One region of the Peribacillus sp. NPDC096379 genome, then DNA from elsewhere that is predicted to be linked to it. Evidence: riboswitches for the same ligand, from Rfam matches in the RefSeq annotation. Region 1 holds a riboswitch; each other region holds the start of a gene.
What was found. A riboswitch is a leader RNA that binds a small molecule or an ion and turns the genes downstream of it on or off. The one in region 1 is predicted to bind S-adenosylmethionine.

Region 1 (3,132 bases):
AGCGATGCGGGAAGAATAATTTTGCTGACAATTTCAAAGGACGTATATCCATAGATTTTACCGACTTCAATCAGTTTTCTGTCTACACCCCGTATCCCAGCAACCATATTCAGATAAACTGGGAAAAACACTCCGACTGCGATCAATATTACCTTAGAGGATTCCCCGATGCCCATCCATAAGATAAATAATGGAACCCAAGCAAGAGATGGAATGGAGCGAAAGGCTTGAATAATTGGATCTATTAATTCTTCGAAAATCTTCATATAGCCGACCAGTGATCCGATTATAACTGCTGTGAATGTTCCGATAAGAAAACCGGCAAATACCCTAATTAAAGTTGTTCCAATATGTCCCCAAAGTGTTCCTTCCAATGCCATCTGATACAGCCCTTCTACTATTACTGAAGGTATAGGAAGAAGGTGTGATTCGATTATCCCCATCCTGCCGGAAGCTTCCCAGATAATCAACAGTGTCAACGGCAGGATGCTGCCAAGCAATACTTTACGATTTGTCTTCAGTTTTGTATATCGTGATTGTTTTGTTTTATTCGCCTTAGTTAATACTGCATGCTCACTATGCTCCAACATTCTTTTCTCAATCCCTTCTGATCCATCATTTGAGTACTTTTACGGCAAATTTAGAATTAAGAAGTTTATCAGTCAACTTCTCAACATCTGTCGAACTTTTTAATAAACCATTTTCTTTTAGAACTTCACCTGACCCTATAATGATAGCCTTTTGTTCATTACTTGGAATCGGTTCTGAAAAGTCATTTCGTTCCAATTCCTTTTTTGCTACTTCTAATGAAATGCTAGCTTCTTTAGCAAGTATTTCTGTCGTTTCATCTGGATGGGCAATTGTCCACTGACGTGCTTCTTCATATGCCTCAAGGACTTTCTCAACATAAACGGGGTATTTCTCAGCGAATTCCTCGCGAACATCAAGTGTGCTAAAGCTATTGAAATCTGGGTTACGATAAAAGATTTGAATGTCTGACTCCAATTCGACCTTTGCCATATGAGGGTCAAGACCAGCCCAGGCATCAACATCACCCGATTGTACGGCTAGGGCACCGTCACTATGCTGTAAGTTGACAATTTCGACATCTTTTGAGGAAAGACCAGCTTCCTTCAGGGCTCTCAACAGAAAAATATAGGGGTCAGTACCAAGTGTAGCTGCAATACGTTTGCCTTTTAAATCAGATACAGAATTGATTGTACCTTTTTTCGCCATAAGTGCTGTCCACTCTGGTTTGGAAGAAATATAAACGGTTTGGATTGGTGTACCTTTTTCTTTGGCTAATAGTGCAGCCGCACCGGCAGCGGAACCGAAATCAACACTCTCTGAGCTAAGGAATTCTAACGCTTTATTTGATCCTTGACTAAGTACAAATTCAACTTCAATGCCTTCATCTTTGAATTTTTTTTCAGCAATGCCCTGATCCTTTAATACCAAACTGACCGGTGAATAATACGCATAATCGAGGATAATTTTCTTTGGTTTAGCATCTGTCCCAGTACCACTTACATCATTCGAGCAACCAGAAAGCAATATTAATCCAATTAGTACCAGTGTACTTCTAAGCCTATTCTTCATTTTAATACCTCCACTTTCCCCTATTTTTTCTTCTACCCATAAATTAAATAGTCCCCATTTGTTTACTTGGTTTAATAATCATTAAAAAACCCTCTTTCTAGTAAGAAGAGGGTTTTAATAAAAAAACCTCCCTCATCTTTCAGATCACATGATCTGCAGGATTTAGCACCTTTTTAAGCATTCACTTAATGGTTGCCGGGCTTCACAGGGCCTATTCCCTCCGCCGCTCTCGATAAGAGTGTATTTATTATTTAATTAGGGTGTTCATCTGTTTTGAAGTATAAATCACCTGAAAATGAATGTCAATAATTTTCTGAATTTTCAATTCGAGTTTCAGGCAATATTTTGGCTATATAAAAAAGGTTGATAAATTTAGAATCTTAATCTAAAAATGCGTCCTTATCCTACAAATAGGAGGCCATGATATTCTCATCAAATTAAATTTTCACTTACCTTAAATGAAAGAAGTGAAACAACTTGTTTATATTTCAAGTTATCAAATCAAACTAAATTAATCTTTTTTTGAACTCAATCGTTCTAACTTTTCTTTATTAATAATAAAATATTTTCTTCCTTTCTTTTCTAATAATCCGTCTTCATGGAATTGGTTAAGTGTGTATAATAAATGTCGATAGCTTACCCCCACGTATTCTGCTGTTTCGGTATGCTTCTCTTGAAAGCATCCATCGTTTTCTATTTGAAGAATATATTTCGCCAATCGGTTTTTGAATTCATAATCTTGCATCTCTGTGTAATGATCTGTTCTTTTTAGTAATTTATCACCTAAATATTTTGATAAATTATGGAGAAAAAGATTGTCATTTAACAGATGTTCTTTCGATGAAGCCAACGGAACCGCCAAGCAAGTGCAGTCATTTATAGCCACAACATCTTTTAAATTCTTTTCCACCTCAATCAAGGATAATTCACCAATAAAATCATCTTTCTTTAGAAACTGAATCAGCGCACGTTTTCCATTTTCGTGTACTATATATATTTTTGCCCGCCCATCCAATAATAAAAATAAGTACTGAATATCTTCATCAAAACGCACTATATATTCATTAGAAGAAAACTTACAAATAAAAGCCTGATGTAAAACTGCTTTCGGAAAAGTTTCTTGAATATCATTATATATATCTACAAAATTTTCAGCGTAATCCTTCAAATTGATTTTTTTCATTTTATCACCTCAATATGAGATATCTCCTATTATTATATTCTTCCTTTCGATATATTACTACCAAGAGGTGGATAGGAATGAACAAATACAAACATATTATTTTTGACTTAGATGATACGATACTTGATTTTCAAGATTCAGAAGAAAAGGCTTTAAGACAAATGATTACGCAATACGAGTTGCCCGATAACAAACAAACCATAGCATGTTATAAGCGCATTAATGATGAATTATGGCATCAATTAGAGGAAGGCTTGATTTCTCGTGAAGACGTGCTGACAACGCGTTTTTCACTTTTTTTGAAGGAATTTCATATAGATGAAAACGGAACAAAAGTTGAAGCCATGTAC
Region 2 (3,132 bases), 1.7 Mb from region 1:
CAAAACCAAGTTGGAGAATAATCCTAAAAGACATTTTCTTCACCTCGAATCTATTTCTTGTTTTTCCGTCATTATACTTTTAAGCAAAATTATATGAATAGTGATAGTGTACTATTGCAAGCTCTAAAACTGTTTTTTCATCAAGACCACTAATTAAGCCAAAAGTGTAAGGCGTTATTTTATAATCCTCAAGAAGGTATTTTAACTCATCTCTTAGGTCTCCATTTTATTAAATTCTCCCGAAAATATATGGTTATATGTCAATGTTTCAATACCAATTGTTTGAATTCCTTCTTAAAGTAACCTGCCCCGTTAGTGCAATAAAAAAGGGATTGCCGCAGCACCCCTGATTTTCAACTCTTGCACCCGTTAGTTAAAGAAATCATACCCTTACTTATTTTCTCAAATATACGACACTGTCGCTTCTTTCTACTTGAAATCTTAAATCATTCTTAACATTAAGCATATTATTACCATATTTAAATGATATACCATATCCATTATTCTCAGGATACCCATATAAATAGCAGACCACTTTTCCATCTTTTAATTGCTTCTTCTGTACCCACATTTAGTTTCATTTTAAAGCCTCCCTGTTCTTTTGCTTTAAAATCATTTCCTTTACTTCTATAGTCTTCTTCATACAGATAGGTAAGGATTTGGGTTATCACTTCTTGTTTGTACGACTTTCACTACCTATAGCGTTCCAGCTAATTCAATTCTACGGATGTTGCTTTTTTAACAAGATTGACTCAAGAACTAACAAGCGTATTTTCAGTTAATACTTTCCCAAGAACTTGATAAAAATAAGTATTTGGCCATTGAATATCACAAATTTCCTCCCAAGATGCTTCGACAATGAGAACATTTGGATTAGGTCTGTCAATGATTTGAATATGAGAAGGAATATTTTCTACAGCCGCATCTCCTGCCATTGCCCAATAAATCTTGGATACCTTCACACTTAATCCATTTTGTTCATCTAAGAAAATAGGCGAAAAACTATGTTTATTTATATACACTAAATCTTCGATAATGGCACTTGCGGTTGGAAGCATTCCCGCTCCAGGCCCTTGGAGGCTAATGTTGCCTACAATATCTCCATCAATGGAGACTGCATTTTGCACGCCTTCGATTTGATAAAATGGATGTGTTTCATTGACCAGTACAGGTTTGACTGAGCATACGATCCCTTTTTCTGTCTTTTCCATAGAAGCTACATGTTTAAATCGATACCCCAATGCTGAAAAAAGCTCAATTTGCTCAGGTGTGATTGATTGAATCCCTTGTCGAATCGATTCCTCCCAATTCGGGTTCTCTCCAAAAGCTAGCTCACTTAAAATCACTGCTTTGTAAAAGGCATCATATCCTTCAATATCATTTGTTGGATCAGCTTCTGCATAACCTTTTTCTTGTGCTAGTTTTAACGCTGTTTCAAATGGACAGCCGTCTTCTCGCATCTTTGTCAAAATAAAATTCGAAGTCCCATTAAGAATCCCTTGCACTTTTTGGATATTATTTACGTTTAACAATTGTCGTAGAGTTTGGATAATCGGAATTCCTCCTGCGACTGTTGCCTCAAATCCTAAAGTAACCCCTTTTTCCTTGGCTATCTGTTTTAATTGAGTTCCATGATAAGCAAACATTTCTTTGTTTGCTGTTATAACATGACATCCTCTGTTCATCGCTTGCTGCAAGTACGTAAAGCTAGGCTCTTGACCAACGATCGCATCAATGACAACATCTAGCTGCTCAAGTGTAATAATCTTGTTAAAATCATCGGTTAACAGAACATCAGAATCTAGTGTATGATGTTTTTCTATATTTTTAACAAGTATGGCAACCACTTTTACCTCTTTCCTAAAAATACGCTTAAGCTTTTCCTGATGTGTTTGAATCGTTTTATAAACACCCTTCCCCACTGTACCGTAACCTAATAATGCAATATGTAAAGCTGTCATGTATATCTCCCCCTTGTCCTATTTATCGATGACTTTAATTGAACATAAAACATTAATGAGCGTCTGCTCTAAACCCTACGATGAAAAAGGTTCAGGTTCTAAAAACTGCATCACCTTATGAAGGTGGGTAGCTGCGCTGATTTTGCGAAGCCCCGCCCCTTTTCCACAGAAAAAACTCCCCACTGCATATGGACAGAAGGGGAGTTTGAATGTTTATATTCAAGATTTATCCACCTTCTTATCTACGGAATGGTTACCATTCCTCTGAATTTGGCACCGGGCATGATATGCTGGTTGCCGAGGCTTCGCAGGGTCAGTCCCTCCGCCTCTCTTGATAAGAAAAGTTAAAATTATTAAACTATTTATAATAATATAATACTTTAAATATTTATCGTCAATAGCGTAAAATGAAACTTCAGAAAAAACAATGAATATGAAAAGGGTGAAATCAGCGCAATTTCACCCTCTATATGTACTGTTCATGACATTAATTGTATTCTAAACGGAATCCGTTACTCTAAAGCCTACTTGTTTAATTGGTTGAATTCAATGACACCAACTGATAGGTGATTTCAGTTTGGTTGTTTGTCCAAGAAACTTTTTGAATGATGGCTATCCCATTCGTTTCACTTTCGATCGTTTTGCGAACTTCAATTGGAATATCGATTGGGTATAGGCGATAGCCGTCTTTCGTTAAACGGAAAAGATTTTCTTCCTCTCTGCTTTCACGGCCTTTTGTCACGATCATCGTGTTTAACTCCATTGGCATTCCCAAAGCATAAACCTCCCTTCCTTTACTTACTTTTTAGCACATTGCTTTCTCGTTTGGTTTTTCATCCACTGTGTTAGATCACAAACGACTTTTCGGTTGATATTCGGCGGGAAATAGTGGGTAAATTCGTCAAAATACCAACTCCAAACAGGCTTGTCTTTTTCCTTCAATGTTTTCTCCAGCCTGTAGGCGTGTTCAATCGACACGTTATTGTCTTTTTCACCGTGAATAATCAGAACTGGTGCAACTAGTTCATCTACTGCAAACAGTGGTGTGCGGTATTTATATTCGTTTGGAACTTTACTCGGCGTACCACCAATAACACGTTTCATCATGCGACGTAGGTCTACACGTTCCACATAAGTTAGAAACATATCAGACACTCCGCCCCATGTGACA
Region 3 (3,132 bases), on a different contig from region 1:
ATGTTGCCTTAGTGAATCGCTACGGAGAGCCTGGGCAGCTTGCATCGAAAATCCTCTATAATCCGAAATGGCGTCTGCAACCTTTTTACCAGTATATGGGGGACTTGCAAAAGAAGAAAGTGATGCATCTGATGGGTTCTAATGGAGTGAAGGCTGTAGCAATGGCTGCACTTGGGGCTGAGGTTAAGGTTGTAGACTTTTCGCGGGAAAATGCAGCATTTGCTAAGGAATTGGCCGAAGCAGCACAAGTTTCAGTGGATTATATTATATCGGATGTCCTGTCGATAACTGGGGACCATGCTAATAATAATCATGATCTAGTTTTGATGGAGCTTGGCGTTTTGCATTATCTAATTGATTTAGCACCGTTAATGGAGATTGTTCAAGCAATCCTAAAGCCGGGCGGCCGCTTTATTTTACATGAGTTTCACCCGATATCTACTAAACTAATTACTTCATCTGGAAAAAAGCATAAAGTAATGGGTAATTATTTTGACCCCACGATTGAATCAAATAATGTAGCATTTTCCAAGCATATGCCAGATGGTGAACAAGAAAAACTATTACAAGTAGTACAGCGGAAGTGGACAATAGGAGAGCTTGTCACTGCAGTTGGTAAATCAGGGCTCGTTATCAAAGTACTTGAAGAAGAGCCGAATCATAAGATGCATGATATTGGATTACCAAAAACGTATACGCTTGTAGCGGAAAAAGGATAAAGAATATTAAGACCTTGAGCAATCTATTTTGTGCAAGTTGTATAGTCAAGTCAGCGGATAGGAAGGCCTTTTGTTTAACTTACAATGGATGGGTAAATTTGACTTCCGGCGCAGGAAGTGGCGAATCGTGGTCGATATGCCCTTTAAAGGATACTAGAAAGAACGGTGAGAGGATATTCAAAAAAGGTCAGGCCTTTTTTGAATATCCTCTTTTTTATAAATGATATTTCATTTTTCTGATTTATGCAAACATATGTCTTGACGAACACCAAAGGTATAATATAAGATTATTCTAATTATTACTATAATTTAATATGTTCTTATCGAGAGAGGTGGAGGGACTGGCCCTTTGAAGCCCGGCAACCGTTGACAATTGTCAGTACGGTGCTAATTCCAGCGGAGTAATGGCTCTGGCAGATAAGGTGGAATGCAATCGCAAACTTCTTCTTATCGGAGAAGTTTTTTTGTCTTATCGAAGAAGGAGCCAATAATTTAATCATAGAGGAGATAGGGAAATGAGATATGGTTATTGGTTGCCGATATTCGGCGGATGGTTACGGAATGTAGAAGATGAGAAAATGCCCCCAACTTTTGAGTATGCGAAAAAGGTAACACAAGCTGCAGAAAAGTGGGGCTATGATACAACCCTCGTCGCTGAACTCAATTTAAATGATATTAAAGGTCCTGAGAGTGATTCACTTGAAGCTTGGTCAACGGCAGCTGCCCTTGCAGCTGTGACGGATAAGATTGAAATTATGACAGCTGTCAGACCTGGTTTTCATAATCCGGCGGTAACGGCAAAAATGGCGGCGAATATTGATCAAATCTCAAACGGCCGATTTACATTGAATGTTGTCTCTGCGTGGTGGGAGGAAGAGGCTCGTCAGTATGGCGGAGCTTTTACAGCCCATGATGAACGCTATGAGCGAACAGAGGAATTCCTTGAGGTGCTTAAAGGTTTATGGACAGAAGATACATTTTCATATGATGGGAAGTATTATTCGATTACCAATACTCATTTGCATCCGAAGCCTGTACAGCGCCCGAATCCAATTCTTTATGCGGGTGGAGAAAGTCCACGTGGCAAAGAGACAATTGTCAATCAGTGTGATGCATATGTCATGCATGGTGGCACAGTTGAGGAAGTTGCTGTGAAAATTCAAGGAATGAAGCAGCAAAGAGAAGCGGCAGGGAAATCACCATTTTCAAGCTTCGGAATGGCTGCTTACGTCGTATGCCGAGATACAGAAGAACAAGCCCAGGAAGAACTAGCACGAATTACGGATGTGAAAGAATCGAGTGCCTATGCTGGATATAATGACTTTATAAGCAAGTCACAGCTTGAGCAACAGGTCAAGTTATTCGACTACTCTGTTTCAAATCGTGGGCTGCGTCCGAATCTAATTGGAACCCCCGACCAAATTGCTGACCAAATTCTTGCATTTGAAGAAGTGGGCGTTGATTTGTTATTGCTGCAATTTTCTCCTCAGCTTGAAGAGATGGAGCGATTTGCTAAACAAGTAATGCCGCTCGTTGAAGAAAAACGTACAAGAATTCAAGTATAAAGACAAAGATGAACTTAGGAGGCAATAAAATGAGTAAAATTTACGTTATTCATGAAAATAGCGAGTGGACCGCCCATCTAACGAAACGGTTAGAAGAACTTCAATTGCCATATGAGGAGTGGCATCTTGATGAAGGGATCGTCGATTTGACGGAAGCTCCGCCGGAAGGAGTATTTTATAGTCGGATGAGTGCTTCTTCTCATACGAGAGGTCATCGTTATGCTCCAGAATTAACGGAAGGTGTCTTATCATGGCTAGAAGAACATGATCGCACTGTATTTAACGGCACGCGTGCATTACGTTTAGAGTTAAGCAAGATTAATCAGTATACCGCTTTAAGAAAACAAGGGATTAGGGTACCGAAAACGATTGCGGCAATTGGTAGAGATAACATTCTTGCTGCAGCTGAAAAGATCGGTACAGCTTCGTTTATTACTAAGCATAACCGGGCAGGAAAAGGGCTTGGTGTTCAATTATTCCATTCTATAGACGGATTAAAACAATATTTGGATGGGGCGGCATTCGAAGAACCCATAGATGGTATTACTTTGATTCAAGAGTATATTAAAGCTCCAGAACCATTTATCACGCGTTGTGAGTTTGTTGGTGGGAAATTTGTCTATGCGGTTCAAGTGGATACTTCAGAAGGATTTGAACTTTGTCCAGCTGATGCTTGTCAAATCGGTGATCTATTCTGCCCAGTGGGGGAGGAAGTTGAAGAAAAGCCAAAATTCCAAATTGTAGAAGGTATTGAAGAGTCAATCATTGAAAATTATGAACAATTTTTAAAGGCAAATCAAATTACCGTTGCTGGCATCGAATTTATTCGCAATGAAAAAGGTGAGATA
Region 4 (3,132 bases), on a different contig from region 1:
TACTCCATATCTGTGCAGACCGATTGAGTTTGGCGCGGATATTGTCGTTCATTCCGCAACAAAATGGCTGCTTGGAAATGGAACAACAATGGGGGGAATCATTGTAGACGCAGGGAAATTCGATTATAATTCACCTAATTTCCCAGGGTTCACTGAACCAGATCCAAGCTATGACGGAATCGTTTATGCAGAAGCAGTTGGTCCAGCCGCCTTTATTACCAAAGCACGTGTACAGCTACTCCGAGATCTTGGACCAGCATTAAGTCCGCAGAGTGCTTTCCAATTCGCAATTGGGCTGGAAACATTGCATGTGAGGATGAAGGAACATATTTTGAATACAAAGATTATCATCGACTATCTGCAAAATCATCCAGCTGTCTCATGGGTCTACTATCCTGGTAATGAAGATCATCCTGATAAGAGCTTGGCTGACAAATATTTGCCAAAAGGAGCAGGTTCCATTGTGACGTTTGGCATTAAAGGTGGTAGAGAAGCAGGTGCGAATCTGATCAATTCCATTCGCCTATGGTCTCATGTAGCCAATGTTGGGGATGCGAAGAGTTTAATCATCCATCCTGCGAGCACGACGCATCAGCAACTTTCAGTCAAAGAACTTGAAAAATCAGGTGTGTCTGAGGATTTGGTACGTTTATCGGTTGGAATTGAGAATGCCCAAGACTTAATCGATGATCTTGAACAAGCGATTGAAAAAGCTACAGGCATTCATTCACTTGCAGTAAAATAATTTTTCCCACTTTTAAGCAGTAAGACCCCCACCTCGAGATTCTGAGCATGCTAAAAGAAGATAGGTGGGGGGATCGACTGCCCGTAAAAGATACAGTGAAACTTACCGATGCATGAGCAGAGGTAAAGTTTACGCCCACAGGATGCGGCGTATGTAGTCCTTAGTTCGTACTGTCGATTGATCGAAGCGTTTACTGCGATCTTAGCGACAGTAGAACGGGACTAACAATCAGTAGGGGATGAAGAAAACCGCCACTGATTGAAGTTTCACTTTATCTAAAGGGATTGTTGCCAAGTTTTTTAACGATTTTTCAATAAATAGAAATATAATACATTGACACTCTATCTTTTTGCATGGTATTATTCCAACGAAAACGAAATGAACTTTAATTGATGATTTGTCAATTTCTTATACTTGTTTGCTCTTATCAAGAGAGGCGGAGGGATGTGCCCGATGAAGCCCGGCAACCGGCAAAGCTAATGCTTTGAAAAGGTGCCAATTCACGCAAAGCTGATTGCTTTGGGAGATGAGAGGAAGGTCTTTTTTCACAATGCCTTTCTGCTCACGCGGAAAGGCATTTTTAATTTCCGATTATGTAAATAAACAATGCATGAATGGAGCAGTTCGTGAAATCTTATTTAGTAGAAGGTTTTTACAAACAACATGAGTAGGTTCATAGGGTTTATTGCAAAAAGAGGTGAGTTCAATGATAACATTGTCGAAAGTTAGTAAGGTATTCAGTACTAAATCCGTGCAAACAAAGCCAATTAAGGCTGTTGATGAAGTGAATTTAACGATTAATAAAGGTGAAATATTTGGAATCATTGGGTATAGTGGCGCTGGAAAAAGTACCCTCATACGCATGCTGAATGGTCTAGAAACCCCTTCATCGGGTTCTGTCGTAGTAGCAGGAAATACCATTTCAAGCATTAAAGGTCGTAACTTGCGAAAGGCACGTCAAGAGATTAGCATGATTTTTCAACATTTCAACTTATTGTGGTCTCGTACTGTACACGATAATATCGCGTTTCCACTTGAAATTGCAGGTATAAAAAAAAGTGAACGCCAAAAACGAGTCAATGAATTAATTAAGCTGGTTGGCTTAGAGGGCAGGGAGGGGGCCTACCCTTCTCAATTGAGTGGTGGACAAAAGCAAAGGGTTGGGATCGCCCGGGCATTAGCGAATAACCCGAAAGTACTCCTTTGTGATGAGGCGACATCTGCACTTGATCCGCAAACAACGGACTCCATTCTAGAGCTTTTGGTCGATATTAATAAACGATTAGGGTTGACGATTGTTCTTATTACTCATGAAATGCATGTCATCCAGAAAATTTGTCACCGGGTAGCTGTCATGGAAGGCGGCAGAATTGTTGAGCAAGGACCGGTTCTTGACGTATTTAGGAACCCTGCTGAGCAAATAACAAAAAGGTTTGTTCAACAAGTAACGGAGCCTGAGGAAACGAAGGACACTGTGGAACATTTACTAGAGCACTATCCACAAGGCAAGGTTGTACAATTAACTTTTGTCGGCGAAAATACGGAAAGTCCACTAATTACAAAGCTTATTCGTAATTTTCAATTGGATGTTAATATCGTACAAGGAAAAATTTCGCAAACTCAACATGGATCGTATGGCACATTGTTTATTCATATGGATGGTAGTGATGAAGAAATCGCCCACGCGATTGAATTCATCAAAGAACAGCAGGTTGGCGTGGAGGTGATGTCAAGTGCTGAGTAATTGGTTTCCGAATGTCATTTGGGAAAATATCTGGCTTGCAACGAAAGAAACATTATATATGACAGGTATTGCTTTACTTGCGACTTTTATATTAGGCATCTTACTAGGGTTATTGTTATTTTTGACGTCTAAAGGACAGATGTGGGAAAACAAATTTATCAACGTGATTATTTCTGCGGTGGTCAATATCTTCCGCTCAATCCCATTTATTATTCTGATTATCTTATTAATTCCGTTTACAATTTTTGTGGTAGGTTCTATGTTAGGTGCAAAGGCGGCTCTCCCAGCATTAATTATCGGGGCTGCGCCCTTTTATGCGAGGATGGTCGAGATTGGCCTTAGAGAAGTGGATAAGGGCGTGATTGAAGCCGCGAGATCTATGGGGGCTAAAACGAGTACCATCATTTTCAAAGTACTATTACCAGAATCCATGCCTGCACTTGTTTCAGGTATTACGGTTACTGCGATTGCATTGATCGGTTATACAGCGATGGCGGGAGCAATTGGTGCGGGGGGACTAGGAGATCTTGCTTATAAAGAAGGATTCCAGAGAAACAACAATGATGTAACGATGTTAGCGACGATTCTTATTTTACTTATTGTGTTCGTCATCCAATTTATTGGGGATTATATAACTTCAAAA

Region 2: another riboswitch for S-adenosylmethionine. It lies ahead of ACIQZI_RS00210 (homoserine dehydrogenase); the one in region 1 lies ahead of ACIQZI_RS08040 (aliphatic sulfonate ABC transporter substrate-binding protein).
Region 3: another riboswitch for S-adenosylmethionine. It lies ahead of ACIQZI_RS21435 (LLM class flavin-dependent oxidoreductase); the one in region 1 lies ahead of ACIQZI_RS08040 (aliphatic sulfonate ABC transporter substrate-binding protein).
Region 4: another riboswitch for S-adenosylmethionine. It lies ahead of ACIQZI_RS17755 (methionine ABC transporter ATP-binding protein); the one in region 1 lies ahead of ACIQZI_RS08040 (aliphatic sulfonate ABC transporter substrate-binding protein).

Annotation. Positions count from the first base shown of each region.
Region 1 covers NZ_JBIWFD010000001.1:1,695,469-1,698,600, reverse strand. Annotated here, with positions in the region: gene ACIQZI_RS08045 (ABC transporter permease) at 1-590, opposite strand, end outside; gene ACIQZI_RS08040 (aliphatic sulfonate ABC transporter substrate-binding protein) at 616-1,599, opposite strand; SAM riboswitch class I at 1,729-1,838, opposite strand; gene yeiL (transcriptional regulator YeiL) at 2,111-2,782, opposite strand; gene ACIQZI_RS08030 (YjjG family noncanonical pyrimidine nucleotidase) at 2,860-3,132, shown strand, end outside.
Region 2 covers NZ_JBIWFD010000001.1:23,534-26,665, reverse strand. Annotated here, with positions in the region: gene ACIQZI_RS00215 (YjdJ family protein) at 1-34, opposite strand, end outside; gene ACIQZI_RS00210 (homoserine dehydrogenase) at 753-1,961, opposite strand; SAM riboswitch class I at 2,197-2,302, opposite strand; gene ACIQZI_RS00205 (DUF2584 domain-containing protein) at 2,494-2,736, opposite strand; gene ACIQZI_RS00200 (alpha/beta hydrolase family protein) at 2,760-3,132, opposite strand, start outside.
Region 3 covers NZ_JBIWFD010000006.1:154,934-158,065, forward strand. Annotated here, with positions in the region: gene ACIQZI_RS21430 (class I SAM-dependent methyltransferase) at 1-719, shown strand, start outside; SAM riboswitch class I at 1,037-1,143, shown strand; gene ACIQZI_RS21435 (LLM class flavin-dependent oxidoreductase) at 1,235-2,284, shown strand; gene ACIQZI_RS21440 (ATP-grasp domain-containing protein) at 2,314-3,132, shown strand, end outside.
Region 4 covers NZ_JBIWFD010000004.1:108,316-111,447, reverse strand. Annotated here, with positions in the region: gene ACIQZI_RS17760 (O-acetylhomoserine aminocarboxypropyltransferase/cysteine synthase family protein) at 1-745, shown strand, start outside; SAM riboswitch class I at 1,167-1,278, shown strand; gene ACIQZI_RS17755 (methionine ABC transporter ATP-binding protein) at 1,452-2,489, shown strand; gene ACIQZI_RS17750 (methionine ABC transporter permease) at 2,479-3,132, shown strand, end outside.